DNA from 4 places in the Halomonas sp. KHS3 genome. Region 1 is predicted to be linked to each of the others. Evidence: predicted binding sites of a transcription regulator. Region 1 holds the regulator's gene; each other region holds the start of a gene.
The links. The regulator PhoB, encoded in region 1, activates phosphate uptake and scavenging genes when phosphate is short. The targets are predictions, from matches to a motif close to TGTCATANNNNTGTCANA.
Positions count from the first base shown of each region.

Region 2: a site for PhoB is predicted at 2,210-2,227, ahead of RO22_RS15800 (putative 2-aminoethylphosphonate ABC transporter substrate-binding protein). Genes of this name have one in related genera too.
Region 3: a site for PhoB is predicted at 1,693-1,710, ahead of phnD (phosphate/phosphite/phosphonate ABC transporter substrate-binding protein). Genes of this name have one in related genera too.
Region 4: a site for PhoB is predicted at 1,578-1,595, ahead of RO22_RS15605 (PhoX family protein). Genes of this name have one in related genera too.

Region 1 is NZ_JWHY01000001.1:347,669-351,321, forward strand. It holds gene phoR (phosphate regulon sensor histidine kinase PhoR) at 254-1,540, opposite strand; gene phoB (phosphate regulon transcriptional regulator PhoB) at 1,543-2,232, opposite strand; gene ubiA (4-hydroxybenzoate octaprenyltransferase) at 2,358-3,248, opposite strand; gene RO22_RS01670 (chorismate--pyruvate lyase family protein) at 3,284-3,653, opposite strand, start outside.
Region 2 is NZ_JWHY01000006.1:204,749-208,401, reverse strand. It holds gene RO22_RS15815 (EAL domain-containing protein) at 1-627, shown strand, start outside; gene RO22_RS15810 (HAD family hydrolase) at 730-1,455, shown strand; gene RO22_RS15805 (UTRA domain-containing protein) at 1,448-2,158, shown strand; gene RO22_RS15800 (putative 2-aminoethylphosphonate ABC transporter substrate-binding protein) at 2,278-3,312, shown strand; gene RO22_RS15795 (putative 2-aminoethylphosphonate ABC transporter ATP-binding protein) at 3,359-3,653, shown strand, end outside.
Region 3 is NZ_JWHY01000008.1:192,066-195,718, reverse strand. It holds gene phnC (phosphonate ABC transporter ATP-binding protein) at 1-615, opposite strand, end outside; gene phnD (phosphate/phosphite/phosphonate ABC transporter substrate-binding protein) at 693-1,658, opposite strand; gene RO22_RS18110 (EAL domain-containing protein) at 1,773-3,530, opposite strand.
Region 4 is NZ_JWHY01000006.1:155,367-159,019, reverse strand. It holds gene RO22_RS15615 (TonB-dependent receptor domain-containing protein) at 1-1,146, opposite strand, end outside; gene hemP (hemin uptake protein HemP) at 1,266-1,448, opposite strand; gene RO22_RS15605 (PhoX family protein) at 1,659-3,653, shown strand, end outside.

The sequences.
Region 1 (3,653 bases):
AGCCAGCAATTCCTGCGGTCATCTTCCTTCAATCTGTACTCTGCAGAAGGCATGCCAAAAAACTGAAGAATATAAATAAAAACAACAAAATCAAACTCTTACTTAAAAATAAGTTATGCCAAAAAGGCATCAACTGAGTCACGACACAACGCTTTGAGCTGTGTAAAAATGGCACATGGGTAAAGCTTTACCAACCTTGCATGCCAATATTGCACATTGTTACAAATATTATGCGATGGAATGACTTGCTAAATTAAACAAGACGCGAGGGGGGGAAGGCGCAGCGAAACAACGCACCCTTGCCGGGAAGGGACTCAATTTGTAGTTGCGCATCGTGGCGCAACAGCACGTGCTTAACGATCGCCAAGCCTAAACCTGTGCCGCCAGTCGCAGTGCTGCGCCCCTTATCAACCCGGTAAAAGCGTTCTGTTAGTCGGGGAATATGAACGGGATCAATCCCTTCACCGTTATCTTCCACATCGATATAGCCGCCACCAGTAGCGCTAGCTTTCCAGCGCAGGGTGATTTGGCTGCCAGCAGGCGTGTAGCGAACCGCATTAAAGGCAAGGTTAGAGACGGCGCTGCGAATCTCCTGTTCACTGCCTAACAGTCGGGCATCGCTCTCAAGGGCGACGGTAATGGTATGACGTTGATGCGATAGGGCCAGCGCATCATCACAAACGCTTTGCAGTAAAGGCTCGAGTGGCAGTGGATGATGATCTTGGCCGCCCTGGTCAATTTCCAAACGCGAGAGCAGCAATAAATCGTTGACCAGATTCTGCATCCGCTGGGTCTGTTCCTGCATTTGCTGAATACTACGTCCCAAGCGCGGCGGAAGCTGGTCGGAGATATCACTGTAGGTTTCCAAATAGCCGGAGAGAACGGTCAGCGGCGTACGTAACTCATGGGAAACGTTGGCGACAAAGTCGCGCCGCATCTGCTCAAGACGATGCAAGCGGGTGATATCGCGAGCCATCACTAAGCGTTCGTCGTCACCGTAGAGGGTAATTTGATACTGCAGGATTCGCCGTTCATCAATCGGTGAGGTGAGCGTTAACGGCTCACTGTAGTTACGCGAATTAAAATAGCTGATAAAGCCCGGGTCGCGCAGTAGGTTGGTAATGTGTTGACCACGATCATGGGCGGTTTGTAGCCCCAGCATGGCGGTGGCGGCGCTGTTCCACCACTCCAAATCACCGTGGCGATCAAGCATGACCACGCTATCACGCATTGCTTCAGACGACTCTTGAATACGTGCCAAAGTAGCCCGCAGACGGCTTTGGGTGATGCGCTGACTTTTTTGATAGCGGTATAAACGATCGAATAGCTCGCCCCACATCCCGCGAGCGGCAGGCGGTTCATCGTTAGGGTGGAGGGTGAGCCACAAATAGAGTTCGCGTAACTGTCGTAAGTGGTAAAACAGGCATCCCGCAAGCCCTGCTGCGAGCCCCAGCCCAGCCGAGCCCAACAGCCAGCCCAAGCAAGTGCCCAGCGTGGCCAGCCACGCTATTCGCCACAGCTCACGACTCCATAAACGCACATTTACACCCGTGCAGAGAAACGGTAACCGGTACCCCGAACCGTTTGGATCAGGTTTTGATGCACGTCACCCAGCGCTTTACGCAAGCGGCGGATATGCACATCGACCGTGCGCTCTTCAACGTAAACATTGCCGCCCCACACTTGGTCAAGCAGCTGGCTACGTGTGTAAGCGCGCTCTTGGTGAGTCATAAAAAACTGCAGCAAACGGTACTCGGTGGGGCCCATTTCCAGCGCTTTGCCGTGGGCACTTACCCGGTGGCTCACCGGATCAAGCAGCAGGCCGTTAATCTCAATCGGGTCTTCAACGCCACGTGGCGTCGCACGGCGCAGCACCGCTTTTAGCCGTGCCACCAATTCCCGGGGTGAAAAAGGCTTGGTGATATAGTCATCGGCACCGGCTTCAAGCCCTTGAATTTTATTATCCTCTTCGCCTTTCGCGGTGAGCATAATAATCGGGATTTCAGCGGTGGTTTCTTCACGCTTTAGGCGTCTCGCCAGCTCAATACCGCTAGTGCCGGGCATCATCCAGTCCAGCAGCAGTAAATCGGGTTGGTGGTCGACCACCATGGCATGGGCATCCTGGGCGTTATCCGCTTCGAGCACGCGATAGTCAGCCATTTCCAGCGCTACCGCGATCATCTCGCGAATCGACGCCTCATCATCGACAATCAGAACGGTCTTGGCGGTCATACCAGAGCCTCACGGTGTTCAAAGAAACTAGTTCAAAGAAAAACAGTTCAAAGATAAACAGATCAATGACATGTCAGTGACGATAACACCATGACTTGATGACAATTACATGACAATCGCCTCGATCAGCCAGCCGCAGGCCACCAACTTAGCGCGATACCGGCAAAAATCAGCAGTCCCGACCAGTGATTATTGAGAAACGCCTGGAAGCAGGCATCCCGCTCCTGGTCGCGAATTAAGCGCTGCTGATGCAGAAAAGTCGCTGCCATTGCCGCTAGCCCTAACCAGAAGAAACCACCTAAACCAACCCACCAGCCTACCCAAGCCAGCAACCCCAGGGTGGCTAGCTGGAGTAAGCCGATAATCAAACGATCCGCATTTCCAAACAGCACGGCCGTCGATTTAATGCCAATTTTTAAATCGTCGTCGCGATCGACCATGGCGTACTGGGTATCGTAGGCCACTGTCCAGCACACATTAGCGCAGAATAGCAGCCATGCTTCCAGCGGCACGTGGCCGAGCACGGCGCCAAAAGCCATCGGAATTGCCCAGGAAAAAGCCGCGCCCAGCACCACCTGAGGAAAGTGGGTATAGCGCTTCATAAACGGATAAATAATCGCCAGCAGCACCCCGCCCAGCGAGAGCAGCACCGTAAACCAGTTGGTCAGTAATACCAGAATAAACGCAGCGGCCACCAGGGCGATAAACAGCAGTTGAGCTTCGGTTTCGCTGATACGGCCCGTCGCTAGCGGACGTTGTTTTGTGCGTTTCACATGCCCATCGAAGTGGCGATCCGCATAGTCATTGACCACGCAGCCCGCAGCGCGCATCACATAAACGCCGGCCACAAAAATCAGCAGCACATTTCGCCCTGGTACACCTTCCGCAGCCACCCATAATGCCCACAGCGTCGGCCACATCAAAAGCCATGTGCCTATCGGCCGATTCAAGCGCATCAGCTGTAAAAAATCTGCCACGCGAGCCCATCCCTTCGGCCGCAACAGTGAACGATCCATGCTTACCTCACGAAGAATAAGATGCAGGCGCTAGCCTAGCGCGAAGGCAGGCCAAGATCATCCGCCATCGCCGTCAAAAAATACTCTTGCACTAATAATGACAGACTGCCGTGCTTACAGCCGTGATAAAAAACAGAGCGCCTTCCCCAGGCACAGCCTTCCTGTATGCCGTTGACGCTAGCAAACTGGGGGGAATGCGTCGTTACTTCCAATGGCCCACGCACTAAACCCGGCTGGCGAAATAGCCAACTACCTAGCGAGCGCTCGCCCAAGCACTCTAGCCGTTGGCCCTTTACCTGTGAGAGCGGGGCGACCGAGCGCGCCACCACCCATGGCGTTCCATCTAAGCACAGCGCCACTTCCCGCAGCCAGGCGTAACGCTTGGCACCAATGCCCAGCGCCTGA
Region 2 (3,653 bases), on a different contig from region 1:
GGTTGGGTGAGCCCCGGCGAGTTTATTCCCCTGGCCGAAGAGCGCGGTTTGATTCGTGCCTTGGGAGACTGGGTGCTGGAAGAGTCCGCAAGGCAGCTACTGGCATGGCGTGAGCAGCCTGAGGGTGGGCTGCCAGGGAGGCTATCGATCAATATTTCCGCCCAACAGTTTGCCGATCCTGAGCTTACCCACCACATTGCGCAACTCACCGCCGGCGTTTCGTCGAGCGCTATCGCCCTGGAGCTCACTGAAAGTGATTTTATGCGCGACCCAGATCAGGCCGTTGAGATCACCCACGCCATGCGACAAGCGGGCTATGCTCTCTCTATCGATGATTTCGGCACCGGCTATTCTTCGCTTTCCTACCTACGGCGCTTCGCTGCCGACGCACTGAAAATTGATATTTCCTTTGTGCGTGAAATGCTCGAAAACAAAAATGACCGCACCATTGTTCAGGCCATCATCGCCATGGCAAAAGCGCTAGAGATGAAAACCGTGGCGGAAGGCGTTGAAACGCGCGACCAAGCGAATTTGCTTGCCGCAATGGGTTGCAATGAGGCACAAGGGTACTGGTTTGGCCGCCCGCTGCCTGCCGATGAGTTTGCGACGCAGTGGTTAACTACTTAGTCTTCTAGTTTGCTCATCGTCGTCTTCTATTAGCGTCATCGTCCTGTCATCACCTTTGGCATACCCTACGCGCCGCCAACCCGCGATGAAAGGAGTGCTCCCATGCGCCTGGCCCTGTTTGATCTTGACGACACCCTCCTGGACGGAGACTGCAGCGACCGCTGGAATTTATGGATGATAGAGCAAGGCTGGATCAGCGATGCCGAAGCGTTTATGGCGCGGGCGGAGAAAATGCACCAGGCCTATCACGCGGGGAAGCTAAAGCTTGAAGAGTATTTGGCCATGACCCTAGCACCGCTGCGAGGGCGCAGAGTGAGAGATGTGCAAAAAGAGGTCGAGCGCTTTGTTGCCACGCACCTGCAACCGCGTATTTTTGAACAAGCTTGGGCCTGTCTGGAAGCGCACCGCCAGGCAGGCGATACCCTGGTACTGATTTCCGCCTCGTCACGGCATCTGGTCGAGCCGATAGCGACCACTCTGGGTATTGAACACGTGCTGGCGGTAGAGCTAAGCGTGGAGCACGGTATCAATGAAGACGCGCGCTATACCGGCGGCAGCGAGGGTATTTTTTCTTATCGTGGCGGTAAGGTGCTGCGCTTAAAACAGTGGTTGGCCGAGCAGCAGTTCACCCCTAGCCACACTACTTTCTACTCAGACTCCCGCAACGACCTCCCGCTGTTGCAGTACGTGGATTGCCCTGTAGCGGTCAATCCCGATCCAGTACTCGCTGAGGTGGCTAGCGTTGAAGGTTGGCGGCGCTTAGACTGGCGGGCGCCCTCAAGCGCTTCGTCACCTAATGCTCTGCCAGGAAAATCGGCGCATGTCTGATGCCTACTATCTAAAGTTAACCGAAAAGCTTCGTACCTTGATCGACCAAAATGCTGCCCTGTGGGAAGGAAAGCTCCCTGCAGAGCGGTCATTGGCCGAGCGCTTTGCCACCACTCGTGTGACCCTGCGCCAAGCGCTTTCACAGTTGGAAATGGAGGGCTTAATCCACCGCAGCAACCGGCGCGGCTGGTTTATTTCTCCCGCCCGTTTAGTTTACGACCCCACCCGTGACGCGGGCTTTAACGACTATGTACGTGCACAGGGGCGGCAGCCACGCACGGCAGTATTGAAGCTGGAAACCCGTGCCCATCTGCCTGCCGCGCGGGCACTGAATCTGCCGGATGACCAGCCGTTTCAGCATATTCGCCGCCGCCGCTACGTGGATGACCGCGCGGTGCTGGTGGAGTCGCTGTGGGTGGTGCCCGAGCGTGCCCCAGAGTTGCTAGATATCTATAGTGGGCAATCGCTTTGGGGGCTGTTGCGCGAGCGCTGGGGGCACTACCTGGCCAATCGCTCTATTCGCATGGTCTCAGAAGCGCTTTCGCCAATGGATGCCGAAGAGCTATTCGTTGCGCCCGGCACTGCCGGGTTAAATATTAACCGTGCCATTTTAGACGACCAGCAGCGCCCTATTGAGTTTGATGAAGAGCACTGGCTGCACGATTCGCTGTGTATCAGTGTGGAGCTATCCGGTCAGCGCTAGCGGAAACGACCTAGTCGTGGTCATCATCAGTTAAAAAAACGGTCAAACAAGCGTCATCGCAGTGTCATTTAAAGCCTGCAGACTTCTGGTCTATACCAATTAGCCAGGAGCCCACCATCATGATGCCACGCCGTTTATTCCCCTCCACCTTGCTTGCAGGTGCCGCAGCCGTTGCACTTGCTTCAAACGCCCAGGCCACTGAATTAACCGTGTATACCGCCGTTGAGTCAGATGACCTGCAAAAATACGCCGAACGCTTCAGCGCGGCGCACCCGGATATCGAGATTAACTGGGTGCGCGACTCCACCGGCGTGATTACCGCCCGCCTGCTGGCCGAGAAAGACAATCCCCAGGCTGACGTGATCTGGGGCCTGGCCGCTACCAGCCTGCTGGTGTTGGAAGAGGAGGGCATGCTGGAGCGCTACGCTCCCGCTGGCGTTGAGAATCTCGACCCCAAATTTGTCGATGTGGCCTATCGTGATGGTGAAGACCCGGCTTGGGTGGGTATGGACGCCTGGGTCGCTGCTATTTGCTACAACACCATTGAGGGCGAGCGCCAGGGCGTGCCGATGCCGACCTCTTGGGAAGATCTCACCCAGCCAGAGTTTGAAGGCCATGTGATTATGCCTAACCCCAACTCGTCGGGTACCGGCTACCTGGATGTGGCCAGCTGGCTGCAGCTATGGGAAGAGGATCAGGGCTGGGATTATATGGATCGCCTGCATAACAACATTGCCCGTTACACTCATTCTGGCTCTGCTCCCTGCAGCCTGGCGGCCACCGGTGAAACCGTGGTGGGCGTGTCATTTGCTTTCCGCGGTGCGCGCTTGAAGTCCCAGGGTGCGCCTATTGAAGTTATCTTCCCTGAAGAAGGGCTGGGCTGGGATATGGAGGCAGCCGCTATTATGGCCGGTACCGACAAGCAGGAAGCCGCGCAAACGCTGATGGACTGGGCAATCTCCCGCGAGGCCAACGAACTCTATAACGAAGGCTATGCAGTGGTGGCCTACCCAGGTGTAGCACAGCCGATTGAAAACTACCCCTCCGATATTACTGACCGCATGATCGACGCCGACTTCCAGTGGGCTGCCGTCAATCGCGAACGCGTGCTGGCCGAGTGGCAGCGTCGCTACGATGGTAAAACCGAGCAATAAGCCGCGATCAGTTGCCCCGGCCAGTGTGCCGGGGCATGGAGATGTTATGCACACGACAATGACATCGCTGCTGGCGGCCGACGCGCCGACAGTGATGACCCCCACGACGCCCCATTTACGCATTGAAGCGGTGACCAAGCGTTTTGGTACCTTTACTGCACTGGACAACATTTCCCTGACCATTAACGAGGGCGAATTTGTCTGCTTTTTGGGCCCCTCCGGCTGTGGCAAAACCACCCTGCTGCGTACGATTGCAGGGCTGACCCAGCAAACGACGGGAACGCTTATTCAGCGTGACAAGGATATCTCCACGCTGCCCACCCAGGCGCGGGATTTCGGCA
Region 3 (3,653 bases), on a different contig from region 1:
GTCGTGAATATTGATGATCGCCGCCAGTTCGCGCTCTGCGCACAGCTCACGAATCAAACGCATGATTTGGCGCGAAGTTTTTGGGTCAAGGCTGGCGGTGGGTTCATCCACCAGCAACAGCTTAGGACTTTGCAGGAGCGCCCTGGCGATACCCACCCGCTGGCGCTGGCCGCCAGACAGGGCATCGGCACGTTTATCGATGGCATGCGGCAACCCCACTCGCTCCAATAGACGGAAGGCTTCAATCACAGCCTCCTGCGGGTAGCGGCGCAGGAAGCTGCGCCAAAAGCCCACGTAACCGAGCTGACCTGAAAGCACGTTTTCCATCACGGTTAGGCGGTCTACTAACGCATACTCTTGAAAAATCATTCCCATGGAGCGGCGGGCATGACGCAGCTTATGTCCCGAGAGCTTCGTCAGTTCCGTGCCGTCCAAGCGAATACTGCCCTGAGTAGGCTCAACCAACCGGTTCACACAGCGAATCAGTGTGCTTTTACCCGCGCCAGATGGGCCAATCAGCGCCATCACTTGGCCTTTGGGCAGCGTTAGTTCAATATCCGTCAGCGCTCGATCCCCGGTAGGGTAACGTTTACCAACGCCGGTGAGTGTCAACATGGAAGTGCCTCATCTACATAGCGGTTCGGCCAGAAGGTTGCCCTCCTGGCCGATCGTATTGGGGTACTGCTTAAAGATTAATCGCAGTCGTAGGTCACGCCGTTGGCGTCAGCGATAGTGCGAATAACCGCCCAGTTATCCTGATAAGTAATCGGAATAAACTGCGCTTCGCCGGAGTTGGCGAATTCCGACTCTAGGGCCGTGCCTTCCCAGTCGTAGCTGAAGAACGCATCCTGAATCTTCTCGGCAAGTTCCGGGTTCAGGTTATTCGCCAGCCCGTAAGCGGTGGTGGGGAAGGTTTGTGAGGTGTAGATAATGTCGTAATCACCTTCGTTCACTACACCGCGGGAAATCATCCGCTTGCCCACGGAGTTAGCAATCGCCGCCGCGTCGTAGTCTTCGTTGACCACGCCGAGAATTGAGTTGTCGTGAGAACCAGAGAAAGCGGTCTCAAAATCTTCCCCCGCTTCCATACCGTACTCAGAGCGCAGCAGCGCAGAGGGGGCGCGGAAGCCAGAGTTAGAGGTTTCTGAGGTAAACGCTAGTTGGCGACCCTGCAAGTCTTCAACGGCTTCAATGCCGCTTCCGGGGTAGGTAATGATCTCCATTTCATAGCCAAAACTGCCATCTTCCGCGGCCATCATGGCGAAGGGGCGGAAACCACCGCAGTTAACCGCGACCGGTACGCCACCGGTATTGAAACCGGCTACGTGGAGACGGCCAGCGCGCAGCGCTTCCTGCTGGGCAGCATTGGACTGCACCGGGAAAAACTGCACTTTTTTGCCGGTGGCTTCGCTCAGGTGATCCAAAAAACCAGACCAGACATCAGCGTAAACCGCAGGATCTTCAACCGGCGTATAAGCAAACACCAAGGTATCCGGATCCACCCACTGTGACTCGTCGCTGGGAACATCGGCGACCATATCGCCATCGTTATCCACATAGCGCGATGAAAGATCCGCAGAGGCGTTCACTGCGACCAAGGCGAAGGCACTGGCAACGGCGGCACTGATTAACGTGCGGGAGAGGGATAATGTCTGCATGGGTCACCTGTAGCGTTCTGTAGAGTTATTAAAAGATGACAACATCCTGACGACTCCAGATGACAAAAATGGGGCACTTATATGACCACTTCGTGACGTTTTGGCGAAGGACAGTTAATCTACAGCTTGAAAAGCCTCGTGACCGCGGCGCTCTACAAACAGGCTGTTACCGGGAATTTTTTTCGCCTGGTGCTTCAGCTCAGAAAGCTCGCCTGCGATATCCAGCGATTGGCAGGTAGTCGTATCATGGATGGGTTTTACCGCAATCGAGACGCTCACAAAGGGAAAAAACGTCATTCTATTTTGACGGTTTTCGATGTGAATCCCGCCCTGAAGGCGGTCAGCCTCTTCATAGAAGCCCGGAGCCATCACCTCGAATGAGTGTAGAATTTGCTGACAAACACTTTCCCAGTACTCAAGCGGCAGCAACATCATAAAATCATCGCCGCCAATATGGCCAATAAAGCCCCCGGCATTCTCTACCTGTGCTTGCAGCAGCCGCGATAGCGAAATGATGATGTGGTCACCTCGGGCGTAGCCATAGGCATCGTTGAAGGCTTTAAAGTTATCCAAGTCAACATAGGCCGCAGCAAACCCATGCCCGGAGGCCAAATAAGCCGCCAGTGTTTCATTGATCAGGATATTACCCGGCAGGCCGGTGAGCGGGTTGGCATGCCGCGCTTGGCGCACCTGAATCGCGGTAATCTCACGCAAAAGGTCAACGATATTGCCCATCCCCAGGTAGTCTCCGTTAGCGTTAACGATGACAAAGTCCTCTTGCTCAATATCCCGGCTGTCGGTCAACTTCTGACTCAAAATCTCAAGCGGAGTATCCGCTTCGGCCACCAGCATGCGTGCATCAGCAACGTCCAGCACACGGCGCTTGGCATAAAGCGAATGGCTATAGGGGTTGGTAAATAGAGTTAAAAACGAGTTGCGTCGCACCACCGCCACGGGCTTACCATTCTCCAGCACGGCCACACAGCGCAAACTGGGTTGTTGGCGAAATCGCTCGGAGATATACGGCACTGCGCAATCCGTAGTTATGGCATCGGTAGCCCGTAAAATCGAGCGCGTGGTGCGACCCGCAGTGCTTTTTAATTGGGTGCTCGCTGGCAGCACCATATTGAGTTCTAAAGGCGGCTGCTGGTTGGGTCGGGCGAAATAGAAGCCTTGTAGTAGTGCGAGCCCACGGTCGAGTTCCCACAAGCAAAGATGCTCAGCAGCGGTCTCCACCCCTTCGGCGATCACTTGGCAGTCCAGGCTACGCGCCACATCGAGAATCGAACGCAGGAACTCTCGCTTGGCAGGATCCTGGTCAATGCCGGAGATAAAGTGTCGGTCGAGTTTAACGAAATCCGGGCGCAGCTCCGACCAGTGGCGCAGGCTTGAGTGACCTGCACCGAGGTCATCCAGCGCCACCTGGAAGCCCATGGTGCGGTAGTGATCCACCGCTTGGCGCATTAGCTCGTAGTCGTGGATTGGCACGTGTTCAGTGAGCTCGATCACCACCCGCTCTGGGGGCAAGCCGCTGTCACGAATAAAGCCAAGCGTTAAGCCTTCGCGAAAATCACGCTCTACGATCGTCAACGGCATAACGTTAAGAAACAGCAGGCCCGGCAGATCGAGCTCTGCAAAGCGGTAGATGGCTAACCGTCGGCAGAGTATATCTAATTCCACCAGCTTTCCGGCCTGAGTGGCTACTTCAAACAGTCGTAACGGCGAGTGAAGCGGCGATGTTTTAGGCCCACGAATCAGTGCTTCGTAGCCATAAATCGCCTGCTGGCTGGCATCCACAATGGGCTGAAAGAGCACGTGCAACTCTTCTGTTGCAATAATCTTTTGCAACCACTGCGATTCTTGTGCGGTCATTTGCCTGCTGCCCTATTCTGCCACCCTAATAACCAGCGGTGGTTCCTATGATGTGTCACCTTCCCTGGAGTTGGTTGATAAGCTGCAAGCAAGCGTGCGTCATTTTTGTGACGCTATAATGAC
Region 4 (3,653 bases), on a different contig from region 1:
CCCGGCGCCGCCATCGGCTAAATAGCGCCCAGCGGTAAGAGTAGTGTCGAGATAGGCTGACTGGGTATCGATATCGGCTTTAGGAAAGCCATTCGCTTCGCCATCTGGCCGTTGGCGGGCCTGCTCCAATTCGGCGCCGAACACCAGCGTTTGCGAAAGCCAGCCGTGATCCATGGTGTGGAAGCCGTCGCTCTGAAGACCGGCCCGCTCTAGGGTACGGTTGGCCTGGGGCTCGTCGATATCCTGCTGGCTAAAGGTAAGCTGCGAGGTGACTTCGGTGGCAGCGCTGGGCTGCCAGCGGTGGCCCAACTGGACGTTGTTGCTTTCCATATCGCGATCGCGCAGCGGATTGCTGGCATCGGTTGAAAGCTGCTGTGGGTTGGCGGGCTGGGTGGCGCGTTCGTCGTAGTGCTGCCAGCTGATAAATAGCCGCTGGTCGTCGCTTGTCTCCCAACCGCCTTTTAGCAGCAGGCTATTGAGGGAGGCATCCTCTTCGGCTTCATCGCCCCCCGCGCGGCGAATATCGCCGGATTCACTGCGGCCGATTGAAAACAGGCCATCCACCTGGCCGTTGGCGGTATTGCGGCGGCCGAAGCCAGTCAGGCTCCCCCGCATTTCGTCGCTGGCCGTCGCACCGCCTACGGAAAGGCGTACGCCGCTATCTTCGCCGGGGGCAAGCAGGTCGTTGGCATTCACACTGGTGAAGCTGACGACACCGCCCATGGCATTGCTGCCGTATAAGCTGGAGAGCGCACCGCGTGCTATCTGTACTTCTTGAATCAAGCCAGGGTCGAGAAAGAAGTTACCGATGTGGCCGGTGGAGATATCCTGACGAACGCCATCCAAACGTACCAGCACACCTTTGCTGCCAAAACCGCGCATACTTAAGGTTTGGCCATTTCGGCGCCCTTGGCCAGCCACATGCAGGCCGGGTTGGCGGCTAAGCACGTCTTCAACCCGGCTGGCGGTGGCCAGCACAGCATCATCACGATCAATAATATCGATAATCAGTGGTGCCCGTGAAAGGTCCGTAGGTGCTCGGGTGCCGGTGACCGTCACTGGGTTAAGCTCGGCGTCGTCTGCTTGGGCGGTTAACAGTGGAAGCAGCGTTAAAAAGAGGCCACCAAAATCGCGTGTGTGGTTCATAAGCCAGAGATTTCCAACAGGGATAAGTGGAAGAGGTCGCTGGCTGGGTGCGATGGGCTACCTGGCTGGCTTTGCTGTATAAGTCTTTAAATTAATCAGGGGCTGAAATATTAAGAGCTTTAGGCGGTAAGAATTAACTTGCCGCTTTTAGTACGGCGCAACACATAGCGGCGCTGTTCATGGTGGATAACCAACTGGTCTGAGTTGCCAAGTAATTCTTTGCTATTCACCTCGTGGGCCACCTCGCGGGTCGTCGAGGCCGACGTATCTCCCTGGCCAGTGCCCTTAGCGGGTAACTGCATGAGAGAGTAACTCCTGTGTTAATGATAACTATTAGCGTTAATTTAGCAGAGTTGCAGACATCCCTCAATAGGGTTTGGGGAGTAAAAGTGACTAGCATTCGACCTTTCTTCATCTAAATGCAGGCGCTCCGTCATCGTGCTGTCATTAAGCTTCTTTAGTGTCTCGTAACGTTCAATCGTTGACCTACAAACGATCAGGGGGAGACTAAAATGAGTAAAGAGATCGAAGATCATCGCCTGTTTAACCACAGCGGCAACCAACCTTTCGCGGAAGTATTGGCGCGTCATGTATCCCGGCGTGATGTGATGCGCGGTGGTTTGAGCATGGCGGCTGCCTCGATGCTTAGTTTTGGTGGCGCTGCTCAAGCGCTTGCCTCAAGCAGCAGCCAAAAAACACCCCTGACACTGGCGTTTGAGGCGGTTCAAGGATCACGCACCGATGCCGTGGTGGTGCCGGAAGGTTATGTGGCCCAAGTCTTGGTGCCGTGGGGCACGCCGCTGAACCAAAATGTTACCTGGCAGCCTGAACAGCCGATGACCGCTGAGCGTCAGGCGGAGAGTGTGGGCATGCACCATGACGGCATGGCCGGTTTTGCCCTGGATACCGACAACGCCTCGCGCCGTTTTGTGCTGGCGCTCAACAATGAGTATATCGACCAAGCCGCGCTATGGGCGCCGCAAGGAGGCCCCACTAATGCGGATGAGGGCCAGCGGCCAGCAGCTGAGTCGCGCACTGAGATCAACGCTCACGGTGTCACCCTTGTTGAGGTCGAAAAGAACGCCAGCGGCCAATGGGCGCATGTGCCGGGTTCGCGTTATAACCGTCGCCTCACCAGTGCGACGGTGATGGAACTTTCCGGGCCAGTGGCGGGCAGTGACTACGTCAAAACGCGCTTTTCGCCTGAGGGTACCCAAACCCGTGGTACCAACAATAACTGTGGTAACGGGGTAACTCCCTGGGGCACCTATATTGCCTGTGAAGAGAACTGGCCCAATGTGTTCGTTAATCATGGCGAACGCTTCCAGGACGACGCGCGGATTGGTATTCCCACCGCTAAAAGCCGCTATGGTTGGGATACTTCGGCGGGAGACGCCTCTGAACAGAATGACGAATTTGCTCGCTTCGACATTACCCCGCGCGGCGAGCGTGCTGAAGATGATTATCGCAACGAAGCACGCACGTTCGGCTACCAGGTGGAGGTCGACCCCTATAGTGATGCATTGGCGGTTAAGCGTACGGCACTTGGCCGTTTCCGCCATGAAGGGTGTTGGTTAGGCAAGCTGGAAGCCGGTCAGCCAGTGGTTTACTACTCGGGGCACGATTCCCGCAACGAGTACGTATATAAATATGTTTCTGATGCTGCCTGGGATCCCGCCGATGCCAACCGCCCAGGTAAAGAGTACGATCGTCTTGCCATTGGCAACAAATATTTGGATAACGGCACCCTCTATGTGGCTCGTTTCCATGCCGATGGCAGCGGTGAGTGGCTACCGCTAACGCCTAGTGCTCAAACGCGCGATGGTCGCACGCTGGCGGCGGCGTTGGGGCTAGCCGACGACGATGCGGCAGGTATCATCATCAACACCTGCGATGCAGCGGATTTGTTGGGTGCCACGCCAATGGACCGCCCTGAGTGGGCTTCCGTCGATCCTGCCTCCGGCGAGGTGTATCTCACCCTAACCAATAACACTCAGCGTACCGCTGAAGAGACAACCCCAACTTACACTAATGACGGTGAGCATCTGGAACAAGTAGGTGTTGGTTACGATTTAGCGCCCACCAATGCCGCCAACCCTCGCGCCAATAACGAAGCAGGGCATATTATTCGCTGGCGCGAAAGCCGGTTGCCCAACGCCTTTACTTGGGAGGTGTTTGTGTTTGGCGCGGCCGCTGACGATGCCGATAATCACTCGGGCCTGACAGAAATGAATCAGTTCGCCAGCCCCGATGGGCTCTGGTTCGACGAGCGAGAGGACGGTCAGGGTATCCTCTGGATCCAAACCGATAACGGTTATGATGGAGTAACCGAGTACACCAACGACCAACTGCTTGCCGTGGTACCTAACGGGCTCGACGATATTCAAGGCACCGGCCCGGTGATTAACAGCAGCAACCAGCAGCAGCTGAAGCGCTTTGCGGTAGGGCCGAACGGCTGCGAAGTGACAGGTATTTTTGCCACGCCGGATAAAACCGCGCTGTTTATT